2 regions of the Streptomyces sp. NPDC002754 genome follow, and region 2 is predicted to be linked to the other one. Evidence: riboswitches for the same ligand, from Rfam matches in the RefSeq annotation. Region 2 holds a riboswitch; the other holds the start of a gene.
What was found. Region 2 has a riboswitch for S-adenosylmethionine ahead of ACWD2L_RS40315 (aminotransferase class V-fold PLP-dependent enzyme). Riboswitches for the same ligand answer to the same signal wherever they lie in the genome.
Positions count from the first base shown of each region.

Region 1: another riboswitch for S-adenosylmethionine. It lies ahead of thrC (threonine synthase); the one in region 2 lies ahead of ACWD2L_RS40315 (aminotransferase class V-fold PLP-dependent enzyme).

Region 1 is NZ_JBSFVM010000059.1:5,883-13,573, reverse strand. It holds gene groL (chaperonin GroEL) at 1-269, opposite strand, end outside; gene ACWD2L_RS40255 (cold-shock protein) at 578-784, opposite strand; gene ACWD2L_RS40250 (MoaD/ThiS family protein) at 1,216-1,491, opposite strand; gene thrC (threonine synthase) at 1,526-2,830, opposite strand; SAM riboswitch class I at 2,849-3,004, opposite strand; gene ACWD2L_RS40240 (glucosyl-3-phosphoglycerate synthase) at 3,166-4,113, shown strand; gene ACWD2L_RS40235 (DUF7927 domain-containing protein) at 4,152-6,218, shown strand; gene ACWD2L_RS40230 (alpha,alpha-trehalose-phosphate synthase (UDP-forming)) at 6,307-7,691, shown strand, end outside; gene otsB (trehalose-phosphatase) at 7,675-7,691, opposite strand, start outside.
Region 2 is NZ_JBSFVM010000060.1:1,303-8,993, forward strand. It holds gene qcrC (cytochrome bc1 complex diheme cytochrome c subunit) at 1-597, shown strand, start outside; gene qcrA (cytochrome bc1 complex Rieske iron-sulfur subunit) at 594-1,649, shown strand; gene qcrB (cytochrome bc1 complex cytochrome b subunit) at 1,646-3,286, shown strand; gene trpD (anthranilate phosphoribosyltransferase) at 3,420-4,484, shown strand; SAM riboswitch class IV at 4,559-4,675, shown strand; gene ACWD2L_RS40315 (aminotransferase class V-fold PLP-dependent enzyme) at 4,855-6,270, shown strand; gene ACWD2L_RS40320 (Lrp/AsnC family transcriptional regulator) at 6,344-6,625, opposite strand; gene ACWD2L_RS40325 (rhomboid family intramembrane serine protease) at 6,622-7,365, opposite strand; gene ACWD2L_RS40330 (hypothetical protein) at 7,478-7,691, shown strand, end outside.

The sequences.
Region 1 (7,691 bases), on a different contig from region 2:
GTCGTCGTGCCGTCACCGGCGACGTCGTCCGTCTTCTTCGCGACCTCCTTGACCAGCTCGGCGCCGATCTTCTCGTACGGGTCCTCGAGCTCGATCTCCTTGGCGATGGACACACCATCGTTGGTGATCGTGGGGGCGCCCCACTTCTTCTCGAGGACGACGTTGCGACCCTTGGGGCCCAGGGTCACCTTGACGGCGTCGGCGAGCTGGTTCATGCCGCGCTCGAGGCCGCGCCGTGCCTCCTCGTCGAACGCGATGATCTTGGCCATGTGAAGTGGTCCTCCCGGACGGGGTGGAAAAGCAAGCAAACGGACCGTGCTGGTGCCCGCGACGGACGGTCTGCAGACCGTGTGGTTCCTTGCACCACCCGGCCCCCGGACCTCACCGACCCGATCCAAGTTCTGTCACTCTCACTCGGAGAGTGCTAAGCCCAATGATTAGCACTCGACCCCCTCGAGTGCAAGGTGCTCTCCTCATCGCGAACAGTCCCACGCAGCACGAAGGGCCCGCCCCCCGGTCACCCGGGAGACGAGCCCTTCATGACGTGCGACGTGCAAGCTTGCAGTCGGACGCGCGTTCAGCCGGCGGCCACGCGGACCATGTCGGCCTGCGGCCCCTTCTGGCCCTGCGAGATCTCGAATTCCACCCGCTGACCCTCTTCGAGGGTGCGGTAGCCGTCCATCTGAATCGCGCTGTAGTGGACGAACACATCCGCACCACCGTCGACCGCGATGAAGCCGTACCCCTTCTCCGCGTTGAACCACTTGACGGTGCCCTGAGCCATGCCTAACTCCCCTATTACTGGCCCTTACGCAGGACCGCACTTCGCGGACCCGGGTCAGACCTCACGCCCCATGGGATATGGGGGTGTGCGCCGGAACGCGTCGACCGCGGCTGAATGTATCTGCCCAACTGCCGTCTGCAACAGGTCAATCGGACGAGAATTCTGGGCACGCCAGATCGGGGGAACCGGGCCAACTCACCGGATCCCAGGGCAAGTCGGGCCGCGCAAATGCCATAAAAGGCCCGAATGGGCCGGTTACTTTGGCTACTTCTTGTCGGGCTCCGGGCGAGAACTCATATGCGCCCGTCATGCACCGTTCATGGAAACGCAGCAGCTTCCCCAACTGTACCGCGCTCAACCATGCAGAATTGCCCCCTCCGCTTCTCTGGCGGAGAGGGCAATTCGGATAACTCTGGGTAGAACGCGAACGATCAGCCGCCGGCGACGGCCGGAATGATCGAGACGCCCGCGCCGTCCGGCGTCGCCGTCTCGAGGCCCTGCTCGAAGCGGACGTCGTCGTCGTTCACGTAGACGTTCACGAAGCGGCGCAGCTTGCCCTGGTCGTCGAGGACGCGGGCGGCGATGCCGGTGTGGTTCTTCTCGAGGTCGGCGATGACGTCGGCGAGGGTGCCGCCCTCTGCGGCGACCTCGGACTTGCCGCCCGTGTAGGTGCGCAGGATGGTGGGGATGCGAACGTTGACGCTCATGGTGGTAACTCCTGTTGCTACAAGTCGGTCGGGCTCAGTGGTCGGCGGCGAGGCCGGCCTCGCGGAACGCGTCGAGGTTCGGCCGGATCGTGGCCGTGGCCTGGGACGAATCGGCGACCGCGGCAAGCGTCTTGAGGCCGTCACCGGTGTTCAGGACCACCGTGGTCAGCGACGGGTCGATCTGGCCCGCCTCGATGAGCTTCTGCGTGACGCCGAGGGTCACACCACCGGCGGTCTCGGCGAAGATGCCCTCCGTGCGCGCGAGCAGCTTGATCGCGTCGACGACCTGCTCGTCGTTCACGTCCTCCACGGCGCCGCCGGTACGGCGCGCGATGTCGAGGACGTAGGGGCCGTCGGCGGGGTTGCCGATGGCGAGGGACTTGGCGATGGTGGTCGGCTTCTGCGGGCGGACCACGTCGTGGCCGCCCTTGTAGGCGACGGAGACCGGGGAGCAGCCCTCGGCCTGGGCGCCGAACAGCTTGTACGGCTTGTCCTCGACGAGGCCGAGCTTGATCAGCTCCTTCAGGCCCTTGTCGATCTTCGTGAACTGCGAGCCGGACGCGATCGGGATGACCAGCTGGTCGGGAAGGACCCAGCCCAGCTGCTCGCAGATCTCGTACGCGAGCGTCTTGGAACCCTCGCCGTAGTACGGGCGCAGGTTGACGTTGACGAAGCCCCAACCCTCGCCCAGCGGGTCGCCGATGAGCTCGGAGCAGAAGCGGTTCACGTCGTCGTAGTTGCCCTCGATGGCGACGAGGTCACCGCCGTAGACGCCGGCCATGACGACCTTGCCCTCTTCCAGGTCGTGCGGGATGAACACGCAGGACCGGAAGCCGGCACGGGCGGCAGCGGCGCCGACGGCGCCGGCCAGGTTGCCGGTGGAGGAGCAGGAGAGCGTGGTGAAGCCGAAGGCGCGGGCGGCCTCGATGGCCTGCGCGACGACGCGGTCCTTGAAGGAGTGCGTCGGGTTGCCGGAGTCGTCCTTGACGAACAACTTGCCCTCGGCGACGCCCAGTTCACGGCCGAGGTTGTCGGCCTTGACGAGCTTGGTCCAGCCGGGGTTGATGTTCGGCTTCTCGGCGACGTCGGCCGGGACGGGCAGCAGCGGGGCGTAGCGCCAGATGTTGGCGGGTCCTGCCTCGATCTGCTTGCGCAGCGTCTCGGGGTCACCGACGGGGAGGTCGTACGCGACTTCGAGCGGGCCGAAACACTCGGCGCAGGCGAAGACGGGGCCGAGCGGGACGACGGCGCCGCACTCGCGGCAGGAGAGGCCGGATGCCGGACCAAGGTCGACGGCGTCGGTGGCGGCGGTTTCGGTGGCGACAGTCTGTACAGCCATGAGAGGCGAGGCCCTTTCTCCTCATCTTTCCCGTGACGCATCTCGCCACGAGACGGATTTGGCACCTTCACTAGCCGGGAGCCTCGCGAGCGCACTGGAGTGTGCGAAACGAGACCGGCTGGAGGGTTGCCGGGGCTTCAACGGGCCGTTTCCCTCTGCCCCTCTGGATGAGCGGTATTCGATTGTGTGGATTCAGTTGTGTACGGCAGGCGACCCCCGGCATGCGATGGTCACCGACCTTGTTCAAGACTGTAACCGAAGGCCCGGACCGCAGAGATAGTCGTCCGAACCGCGAGATGGATCACATGTCGATCCTTAGGGAAGGAACCCAGACCGTGCTGGAAGAGGTCGAGCGCTGGCTGAACAGGCGCTCCTGGTCCGTGGCGGACCATCCGCTGCACCGGTTGGTCGCCGCCAAGCACGCGTCGGGGCAGACGGTGAGTGTCGTACTGCCCGCGCTGAACGAGGAGGAGACGGTCGGCGAGATCGTCTCCGAGATCCGGCGGACGCTGATGACGGACGCGGTGCCGCTCGTCGACGAGCTCGTCGTGATCGACTCCGGCTCCACCGACCGCACCTCCCAGGTCGCGGCGGCGGCCGGGGCGCGCGTCGAGCACCGGGACGCGATCCTGCCGCGGATCCCGGCAAGGCCCGGCAAGGGCGAGGTGCTGTGGCGCTCCCTTTTCGTCACGTCCGGTGACATCGTGTGTTTCGTCGACGCCGACCTGAAGGAGTTCTCCGCGGACTTCGTCTCCGGGATCGTCGGGCCGCTCCTGACCGATCCGGGCGTGCACTTCGTGAAGGCGATGTACGACCGTCCGCTGGCCGGGGCCACCGGGGAGGGCGGCCGGGTGACCGAGCTGATGGCGCGGCCGATACTCAATCTGCACTGGCCCCAACTGGCCGGATTCGTCCAGCCGTTGGGCGGCGAGTACGCGGCCCGGCGCTCGCTCCTCGAGCGGCTCCCGTTCCCCGTCGGATACGGCGTGGAGCTCGGCCTGCTCGTGGACGCGCTGCACACCGTGGGCCTGGACGCGCTGGCCCAGGTCGACGTCGGCGTGCGCAAGCACCGGCACCAGGACGGGCAGGCGCTCGGCCGGATGGCGGCGGCGATCTACCGCACCGCCCAGCTGCGGCTGGCGCGCGGGCACCTCATCAGGCCGGTGCTCACGCAGTTCGAGCGGGGCGAGGACGGCTTCGAGCCGCGCACCCACGAGGTCGACACGGAGGAGCGGCCGCCGATGATCGAAATCGGTGAGTATGCGGAGCGTCGCGCGGCGTAATCGCGGGATGATCATGATTATTGCCTAGATTGCCCCTTATGTGGCTTAAACATCTCAAGGGCATGGCGGCGCTCGCCGCCACAGTAACGGCCGCCGCGACACTCGTCGCCGCGGCCGTCCCCGCGTCCGCCGTCGTCGTCGACCCCTTCGCCAAGCGGTACGAGGAAGCGCTGTACGGCGACTTCATCACCCTCGGCAACACCGTCATGCAGTGCCCGTCCACTCCCGCGGACGACGCGGCGCGGTGTCGAGCCGCACAAGCCGGGACCACGACGGAGAACAACAACCAGTTCGACATGCAGTACACGGACACGGCCGGGTTCGGCACCGGCGTCCTGAACTCCTCGACCGGTGAGGTGACGATCCCGCCGGGCGCCACGGTCGCGTACGCCCGCCTGTTCTGGGGCGGCAACGACGGCACGTACAAACTGGGCCGCAACCAGATCAACCGCTGCGACACCGCGGGCCCCGCCACCTCGCCGACCGACAGCGGCCCGCTGGACACGCGGCCCCGGGTGCGGGTGAACGGCGGGCCCGAGTCCCAGGTGGCCGTGGAGAACGCGGTGCGCACCCCGGCCGAGGTCGGCGGCCCGCACTACTACACGGCCGAGTCCGACGTCACCTCGCTGTTCGCCGGCGTCACCACCGGCTCCCCGGTGCCGGTCGCGGTCGGCGACGTCTGGGCGCCCACCGGCAAGGGCTGCGTCGGCGGCTGGTCGCTGACCGTCGTCTACAAGTACGACGCCCCCAACGCCCAGTACGCGCCCACCCGCCGCAACGTCTACGTGTACGGCGGCCACGTGGTGCAGCAGTCCAAGGACCCCGACACCACGATCTCCATCGACGACTTCTACCGCACGGGCACCCGCGACGTACGCGCCGGCGTCACCGCGTACGAGGGCGACGCGAACGTGACGGGTGACCAGTTCCTGGTGAACGGGCAGCGGATCGCGGACCCCGACGGCGGCGGCACGAACAACTTCTTCGACAGCCACGCCAACGGCGCACTCGACCCGAACGACCACAACAACTTCAGCATCGACGCGAAGGAGGCGATCATCCCGTCGGCCGCGCTGCCGCAGGGTTCGACCTCCGCCGATCTGACGTTCCGCACCAGGGGCGACACCTACGTGCCCTCGGCACTCGCCTTCTCCGTGCCGGTGCCCGACCTGGAGATCAAGAAGAGCGCCACGCCGAAGAAGGTCGCCCCCGGCGGCAAGGTGACGTACACGATCACCGCCAAGAACATCGGCGACCTCGACTACCCGGGCGCCAAGCTCAGCGACGAACTGGACGACGTGCTGGACGACGGCACGTACAACGGGGACGCCAAGGCCGACATCGGCAACGTCACGTACGACGCGCCGAAGCTGAGCTGGCGCGGCGACGTACCGGCCGGCAAGACCGCGACGATCACCTACAGCGTCACGCTGCACGACCCGCTCACCGGCGACGGCAAACTGACCAACGACGTGATGGCGGAGGACACCCCGCGCACCAACTGCGAGGAGGGCACGGAGGATCCGAACTGCGGCTTCTCGCCGGAGATCGAGAAGCCGGAGCCGCCCACCCCGCCGCTGAAGATCGTCACCACCCCGGAGCCCACGACCGCTCCCCCGTGCTCCACGGTCAAGAACACCATCACCATCCGCAACGACAGCGAATACCCGCGCGATAACGCCGCGATCTCCTGGCCCACGAAGGGCGCCGTCGGCACCCCCACCGCCAGCGGCGGCACCATCAGCAAGAAGGGCTCGTCCTTCTACTGGAACGGCACCGTGCCCGCCCACGGCAAGGTGGTCATCAAGGAGAACGTCAAGGCCTCCTGCACTCCGGGGGCGGCCATTGTCATCCCGGTGACCGGTGAGGTGTCCGGCACCAACTGCACCGCCCGCACGCGCGGCGGCGACGACCCGTGCACCGCGGTGATCGGCACCAAGCGCCAGCAGGCGCGGCCCGCTCCGCCGCAGCAGCAGCATCCGCACGGATCGGAGCTGGCCGAGACCGGCGCCGACTCACACACCCTGCTGTACGGCGGGCTCGCCGTCACGCTGTGCGGGCTCGGCGCGCTGATCCTCGCCGCCGTCCGCGGCCGCAAGAACTGACCCGACCGCGGGTTTCGTACACGGCCGGGTCCCCGTCGGGGGCCCGGCCTTACGTTTGAACGTTTCCGGGCCGGGCTAGCGTGCCCCTATGAGTTCCACGACGCATGGTGCTGCTGAGGTTCTCGTCGCGTCCAACCGCGGCCCGGTCTCGTACGAGGTCGACGACGCCGGGGGGATCGCTGCGAAGCGTGGCGGGGGCGGTCTGGTGTCGGCGCTCGGCGTCGTCGAGGACAAGCTGTGGGTGTGCTCGGCGCTGAGCGAGGGCGACCGGGAGGCGGTGCGGCGCGGGGTCGCCGAGCCGGGGGTGCGGATGCTCGACATCGACGCCGACGTGCACACGGACGCGTACAACGGGATCGCGAACTCGGTGCTGTGGTTCGTGCACCACATGCTGTTCCAGACGCCTCTGGAGCCGTCGTTCGGCCCGGAGTTCCGCAGGCGGTGGGCGTCCTACGAGGCGTACAACCAGGCCTTCGCCGAGGCGCTCGCCGAGGAGGCGGCGCCGGGCGCGACGGTGGTCGTGCAGGACTATCACCTGACGCTGGTGCCGGGGATGCTCCGCGAACTCCGCGGCGACCTGCGGATCGGGCACTTCTCGCACACGCCCTGGGCGCCCGTCGACTACTTCCGGATGCTGCCCGACGACATCGCCGAGCAGGTGCTCAGGGGCATGCTCGGGGCCGACCGCTGTGCGTTCCTGACCCGGCGCTGGGCGGACGCCTTCACCGACTGCTGTACGCATCTCGTCGGCGGCACGTCCGGGACCCGGATCGGGGTGCACGGGCTCGGCGCCGACGCGGACTTCCTGCGCGAGCGGGCGCACCGGGACGACGTGGAGGAACGGCTTGCGGCGCTGCGGGCGCAGATCGGCGGGGACGGTTCACGGAAGGTGATCGTCCGGGTCGACCGGACCGAGTTGTCGAAGAACATCGTGCGGGGGCTGTGGGCGTACGAGCTGCTCCTCGAGTCCGCGCCCGAGTGGCGGGAGCGGGTCGTGCACGTCGCGTTCGCGTATCCGTCGCGGCAGGATCTGGCCGTGTACCGCGACTACACGGACGAGGTGGCGCGGGTCGCCGAGTCCATCAACTCCCGCTGGGGCACGGAGAGTTGGACCCCGGTCGTACTCCACGTGAAGGACGACTTCGCGCGCTCGCTCGCGGCGTACCGGCTCGCGGACGTGGCCCTGGTGAACCCCATCAGGGACGGGATGAACCTGGTCGCCAAGGAGGTGCCGGTCGTCTCCGACGACGGGTGCGCGCTGGTGCTGTCGCGGGAGGCGGGGGCGTACGAGGAGCTGGCCGAGGACGCGCTGATCGTCAACCCCTATGACGTGAGCGGGACTTCGCGGGCCCTCGCGGAGGCGCTCGCCATGCCGTGGGACGAGCGGGCGGAGCGCACGAAGCGGCTCGCCGCGGCGGCGACGGCGCTGCCGCCGGGGGCGTGGTTCCTGGAGCAGCTAGAGGCGCTGCGCCA
Region 2 (7,691 bases):
TCCGACGGGCCGAGCCTCGTGGGCGTCGGCTCCGCCGCCGTCGACTTCCAGGTCGGTACCGGCCGGATGCCGGCCCAGCAGCCTGGCGCGCAGGTCCCGAAGAAGAAGGTCATCTACTCGCAGGCCGAGATCGACCAGCTCGCGGCGTACGTCGCGTCGCTGGGTGCCGGTCCGGTCACGCCGACCGACAAGGACTACAGCGCCAACGGAGCGGACATCGCCAAGGGTGGCGAGCTGTTCCGCACCAACTGCGCCCAGTGCCACAACTTCACCGGTGAGGGTGGCGCACTGACACACGGCAAGTTCGCACCGAGCCTTGAGGGTGTCGCCCCGAAGCACATCTTCGAGGCCATGCAGACGGGCCCGCAGAACATGCCGTCGTTCCCGGACACGACGATGACCAAGCAGAACAAGCAGGACATCATCGCGTACCTCGACGCGGTCAACGGTGACAACTCCGAAAGCCCCGGCGGACTCAAGCTGGGCGGGCTCGGCCCGGTCAGTGAGGGCCTGTTCGCCTGGATCTTCGGGCTTGGCGGTCTGATCGCCGTCGCCATCTGGGTTGCCGCTCGGACCGCAAAGGCCAAGAAGTCATGAGTAGCCAAGACATTCCAGAAGAGAACCTGCCCACTGAGCAGGCAGCCGAGGAGCACGGCTCGGTCGCGGTGAAGGACGAGCCCTTCGCCGACCCGGGTCTGCCGCCCCACGAGCACCGGGTCCAGGACATCGACGAGCGGGCCGCCAAGCGGTCCGAGCGCGTCGTTGCCTTCCTGTTCACGGTGTCGATGCTGGCCACCATCGGCTTCATCGCCTCGTACGTCACCATCGACGTCGATACGAGCGTCTACATCTTCCCGCTGGGTCACATCAGCGCGCTGAACTTCGCGCTGGGTACGACTCTCGGTGTGGCGCTGTTCTGCATCGGCGCGGGCGCGGTCCACTGGGCCCGCACCCTGATGTCCGACGTCGAGGTCGCTTCCGAGCGGCACCCGATCGAGGCCGAGCCCGAGGTTCGGGCGCAGGTCATGTCGGACTTCGCCGACGGTGCCCGCGAGTCGCAGTTCGGCCGGCGCAAGCTGATCCGCAACACCCTGTTCGGCGCGCTGGCACTGGTGCCCCTTTCCGGTGTGGTGCTGCTTCGTGACCTCGGGCCGCTGCCCGAGAAGAAGCTGCGCACCACGTCGTGGAAGAAGGGTCTGACCCTCGTCAACATGAACACGAACGAGCCGCTGCGTCCTTCGGACATCGCGGTCGGCTCGCTCACCTTCGCCAAGCCCGAGGGCCTGGAGGAGCACGACGAGGACTTCCAGACGAACATCGCCAAGGACGCCCTGATGCTCGTCCGGATCCAGCCGGAGAACATCAAGGACAAGCAGGAACTCGAGTGGTCCCACGAGGGCATCGTGGCCTACTCGAAGATCTGCACCCACGTGGGTTGTCCGATCTCGCTGTACGAGCAGCAGACGCACCACGCTCTGTGCCCGTGCCACCAGTCCACCTTCGACCTCTCCGACGGCGCCCGGGTGATCTTCGGTCCTGCCGGTCACGCGCTGCCGCAGCTGCGCATCGGCGTCAACGCCGAGGGTCACCTCGAGGCGAAGAGCGAATTCGCTGAGCCCGTCGGCCCTGCCTTCTGGGAGCGCGGATGAGTACTACGACCACGAACGACGCGCCTGCGCGCGAGAAGGCACCGGCCGGCGAGCGTGTAGCCGACTGGGCCGACGGACGTCTGGGGATCTACTCCCTGGCCAAGTCCAACATGCGCAAGATCTTTCCGGACCACTGGTCCTTCATGCTCGGCGAGATCTGCATGTACAGCTTCATCATCATCATCCTCACGGGTGTGTATCTGACGCTGTTCTTCCACCCGTCGATGAACGAGGTCACCTACGACGGCAGCTACGTCCCGCTCCAGGGGCAGCTGATGTCGGAGGCCTTCAACTCGACGATGCACATCTCCTTCGATGTGCGCGGTGGCCTGCTGATCCGTCAGATCCACCACTGGGCCGCGCTGATCTTCCTCGCGGGCATGTTCGTGCACATGATGCGCGTGTTCTTCACGGGTGCGTTCCGCAAGCCGCGTGAGGTCAACTGGCTGTTCGGCTTCCTGCTGTTCGTCCTGGGCATGTTCACCGGCTTCACCGGTTACTCGCTCCCGGACGACCTGCTCTCCGGCACCGGTGTCCGCTTCATGGAGGGCGCGATCCTGTCCGTGCCGATCGTCGGCACGTACATGTCGTTCTTCCTCTTCGGTGGCGAGTTCCCGGGCGGCGACTTCGTCGCACGGTTCTACTCGATCCACATCCTGCTGTTGCCGGGCATCATGCTCGGCCTGATGGCGGCGCACCTGATCCTGGTCTTCTACCACAAGCACACGCAGTTCGCGGGTGCCGGAAAGACCAACAAGAACGTCGTCGGCATGCCGCTGCTCCCGGTCTACATGGCCAAGGCGGGTGGCTTCTTCTTCCTGGTCTTCGGCGTCATCGCGGTGATCGCCGCGATCGCGACGATCAACCCGATCTGGGCCATCGGTCCGTACCGGCCGGACCAGGTGTCCACCGGTGCCCAGCCCGACTGGTACATGGGCTTCTCCGAGGGCCTGATCCGTGTGATGCCTGGCTGGGAGATCGACTTCTGGGGTCATACGCTCGTCCTGGGCGTGGCCATCCCACTGGTGGTCGTCTTCCCGCTGGTCCTGGTCGCGATCGCGGTCTACCCGTTCATCGAGTCCTGGGTCACCGGCGACAAGCGCGAGCACCACATCCTGGACCGCCCGCGCAACGCTCCGACGCGTACGGCCTTCGGCGTCGCGTGGATCACCTGGTACATGGTGCTGCTCATCGGTGGTGGAAACGACCTCTGGGCCACGCACTTCCACCTGTCGATCAACGCCATCACCTGGTTCGTCCGGATCGCGTTCTTCGTCGGACCGGTCATCGCCTTCATCATCACCAAGCGCATCTGTCTCGGCCTCCAGCGCCGCGACAAGGACAAGGTGCTGCACGGACGCGAGTCCGGCATCATCAAGCGCCTGCCGCACGGTGAGTTCGTCGAGGTGCACGAGCCGCTCGACCAGGAGGCGCTGCACACGCTCACGGCGCACGAGCAGTACCAGCCGGCCGAGATCGGCCCGACGGTCGACGAGAACGGTGTCGAGCGCAAGGTCTCGCGGCTGCAGAAGCTGCGCGGCAAGCTCTCGCGCGGTTACTACGGGGAGAACAACCAGATCCCGAAGCCGACCGCCGAGGAGTACAAGGAGATCACCAGCGGCCACGGCCATCACTGATCTCTGATTCGTCGCTGCAAGCCACCGCGAGAGCCCTCGTCCAGTGCCTGGACGGGGGCTCTTCGCGGTCCCGGGACCTGGATAGGGTGGGACCGCAGCACCTTTCAACCCACAGATGCACACAGGAGCGGCCATGAGCGCTTTGAACCCCGCTGGAGGCAACACCTCGGCGGACCGTTCCTGGCCCGCCGTCCTGAACGGCCTGCTGGAGGGCCGCGACCAGAGCGCCGACGACACCGCCTGGGCGATGGACCGGATCATGCGGGGCGAGGCCACCGACGCGCAGATCGCCGGGTTCGCGGTGGCGCTGCGCGCCAAGGGCGAGACCGTGCAGGAGATCTCCGGTCTCGTACGCGGCATGTACGAGCACGCCAACGTGATCGACGTGCCCGGCGAGACCGTCGACATCGTCGGCACCGGCGGGGACGGCGCGAAGACGGTCAACATCTCCACCATGGCGGCGATCGTCATCGCGGGCGCCGGCGCCAAGGTCGTCAAGCACGGCAACCGTGCCGCCTCCTCGGCCTCCGGCTCCTCCGACGTACTGGAGAAGCTGGGCGTCAATCTCGACCTGGCGCCGAAGCGGGTGCCCGAGGTCGCGGAGGAAGCCGGCATCACGTTCTGCTTCGCCATAAAGTTCCACCCCGCGCTGCGCTACGCGGGCGCCGCGCGCGGCCAGCTCGGCATCCGCACGGTCTTCAACCTGCTGGGCCCGCTGACCAACCCGGCCAAGGTGAAGGCGCAGGCCGTCGGCGTCGCCGATGCCCGGATGGCGCCGATCGTGGCCGGGGTCTTCGCCGAGCGCGGCAACTCGTCCCTGGTGTTCCGCGGCGACGACGGGCTCGACGAGCTGACCACCACCGGGACCTCGCGCGTGTGGATGGTCCGGGACGGCGCCGTGCGCGAGGAGTCCTTCGACCCGCGCGACGTCGGCATCGACACCGTGCCCATCGAGGCGCTGCGCGGCGGCGACCCCTCGTACAACGCGGAGGTCGCCCGGCGCCTCCTCGACGGCGAGCGGGGGCCCGTGCGCGACGCGGTGCTGCTGAACGCGGCGGCGGCCCTGGTGGCCGTGCGGCCCGGCGGGGGCACGCTCGTCGAGCAGATCCGGGCCGGCATGGACCGGGCCGCCGAATCGATCGACTCCGGCGCGGCGAAGTCCGCCCTGGAGCGGTGGGTGGCGGCCAGCAACAGGTGAGTGTGGCGCCCACCGCGGTCCGGCATCCGGACTGCGGTGGGCACCGGCAGGATCGTGTGGCAAGATGCTGCGCAGGTCATGAGTGACAGCGATTAAGCCCCGGCTCGCTGTCCGGCAACCCTCCGTCCGTGGCGGGGTGCCCCGGGTGAAGACCAGGCCGTGGACAGCAAGGTCCATGGCAAGCGCGGACCCCTGCGAACAACCCTGGGGTCCTGGTCCTCAAGGGAGCAGTCTCGTGAGCAAGCGAATGCGATAGGGCGTTCCGGCCCCGCCTCCGCCCACCCGTTTCACTCTTCTTTCCCTGCGGTCGAGCTCTGTCGTACAGCGCTCCCGCATGGTCAATTCGCTGATCGCGCCAGGGAGTTCACCCATGTCTGTTTCCGTCGACGCCGCCGCCTGCACCGAGACCCCTGCCGAGACCGCGGCCCCGCTCGCGGTCCTCGGCCGGGACGTCACCGTGCCGCTCGTCACCGGTGGCGAAGTCACGTACGCCGCACTCGACTACGCGGCCAGCGCGCCCGCCCTGCAGCGGGTGTGGGACGACGTCGCCGCCTACGCGCCGTACTACGGGAGCGTGCACCGCGGCGCCGGGTACCTGTCGCAGCTGTCCACCGACCTGTTCGAGAACTCCCGGGTCGCCGTCGCCGAGTTCCTCGGCTGCCGCGAGGACGACCAGGTCGTCTTCACCCGCTCGACCACCGACTCGCTGAACCTGCTCGCCGCCGCGCTGCCCGCCGACTGTGAGGTGTTCGTCTTCGAGACCGAGCACCACGCCTCGCTGCTGCCGTGGCGCGACGCGCGGGTCACGTACCTCAACGCCCCTCGTACGCCCGGCGAGGCCGTCGCCACTCTGGAGCGGGCCCTCGCCGACCGTGATCCTTCCCCAAGCTCTCAACTTCGTTCGAGCAGGGGAGGCCCCATTGGTTCGGCGCTCGTCTGCGTCACCGGTGCCTCGAACGTCACCGGTGAGCTCTGGCCGGTGCGCGAGCTCGCGGCGGCGGCTCACGCGCACGGTGCCCGCATCGTGCTCGACGCCGCGCAGCTCGCGCCCCACCACCCCGTATCCGTACGGGAGTTGGATGTCGACTGGGTCGCCTTCTCCGGGCACAAGCTGTACGCGCCCTTCGGTTCGGGCGTGCTCGCGGGCCGCTCCGACTGGCTGACGGAGGCCGAGCCGTACCTCGCGGGCGGTGGCGCGTCCAAGAAGGTCGCGCGGCGCGCCGACGGCGGCGTGGACGTCGAGTGGCACGCCACCGCCGCCCGTCACGAGGCCGGTTCGCCGAACGTCATCGGCGTGTACTCCATCGCCTCCGCCTGCAAGGCGCTGACCGAGGCCGGGTTCGACAACCTCGTCGCCCGCGAGCAGTACCTGATCCGCAAGGTCCAGGAGGGGCTCGCGGCCGTGCCCGAGGTGAAGGTGCTGTCCCTGTTCGGGGACGACGCGCCGCGCGTGGGCGTCCTCTCGTTCGTCGTGGACGGCTGGAACTCCTCGCACTTCGCCGCCGCGCTCTCCGCCGAGTACGGGATCGGTGTGCGCGACGGCCTGTTCTGCGCCCACCCGCTGGTGCGCACGCTGCTCGGCTCCGACCCGCAGCAGCAGGGCGAGTGCGGCGCCCCGGAGGCCGCGCCGGGCGAGAAGTCCCTCAACGCCATCCGCGTCAGCTTCGGCGCCGGGACGCCCGACGAGCACGTGGAGCGCTTCGTGACCGCCGTGACGGAGCTCGTGCGGGACGGCGCGAAGTGGAACTACCGCACTGAGGACGGGCGTTGCGTCCCGGCGGTCTGACCCGCCGTACGGCACTGACGACATGAGAAAGGCCGCCCCTCGGGGCGGCCTTCGTCGTGCGTGCTGTGTGCGCTCAGGAGTCCAGGCCGATGGCGAACGCCGCCTCCAGGTCGTGCTGCGAGTACGTACGGAACGCGACGTGCGTGTCCGTGCCCTCGACGCCCTGGATCTTGCTGATCTTCCCGGGGATGACATCCGCCAGGTCGTCGTGCCGGGCGACGCGGACCATGGCGATCAGGTCGTAGGTGCCGGTCACGGAGAAGACCTCGCTGACACTGTCCAGGGCCGCGATCGACTCGGCGATCTCGGGGATCCGGTCCACGCTGGTCTTGATGAGCACGATCGCGGTGATCACGGCTGGCTGTCTCCCTCGGTGGCCGTGGCATGGGTCGGCTCAACTGTAGCCCGCCCCCGATACCGCACCCACGCCCACAGGAACCCGACGGAGAACCCGACCAGGTGCGCCAGATACGCCACTCCCGGCCCCTGGCTGACCTGCCCCGCTGCCACCCACTGCAGTGCCACCCAGAACGGCAGCACCACCCATGCAGGGAACCGCAGCGGCAGGAAGAGGAGAAAGGGGAAGAGGCTCGTCACGCGGGCCCCGGGGAACAGGTAGAGGAACGCGCCGAGGACCGCCGAGATCGCCCCCGACGCGCCGACCAGGCTCTGGTCGGAATCGGCGTGCGCGACCGTGTACCCGAGCAGCGCCAGATAGCCGCTGACCCCGTAGAACAGGGCGTACGAGAGGCGGCCCATGCGTTCCTCGACCATGGCCCCGAACACGTAGAGGAAGAGCATGTTGCCCAGCAGGTGCAGCCAGCTGCCGTGCACGAACAGGGCCGTGAGAGGGGTGAGCAGGGCCCGCGCCGAACCGTCGAACAGCTCGCCGGGGACCACGCCCCAGCGCTCGAAGTAGGCACTCTGCGCGGCGAGCAGCTGGTCGCCGGTGCCGTAGCCGGGGTTCAGGCCCGAGGCGGGGGACAGCACGAAGACCACACAGCAGACCGCGATGATGCTGTACGTGACCGGAGCCGGGTGACCTCTGAGGAATGCGGTCAGCCTGTCGATCGCGGAGCGCCCATTGCCGATCATGGACAGAGCATGACGCAAGGCGGGGAGCGGGCGGCGTACGGCAGGCCGTAGGGTTACGGGCAATAAAGCAGCACCACGCAATCCGTATGCATCCGGAAGAAGGCACCACTCGATGACGGTTCCCCTGCCGACCGCCACCACCCGCTGGCGCTGCACCCTGTGCGGCAACCTGACGCGGTTCGACGTCACGCGGTCCTCGAAGGTCGTCGAGTACGTCCACCTGGACCTGGCCGGTGAGCCGAAGGTGGAGGAGCGCGAGGTGGTCAGTGAGACCATCGAGTCGGTGCGCTGCCGGTGGTGCAACGCGGTGGATCAGGTGGAACTGG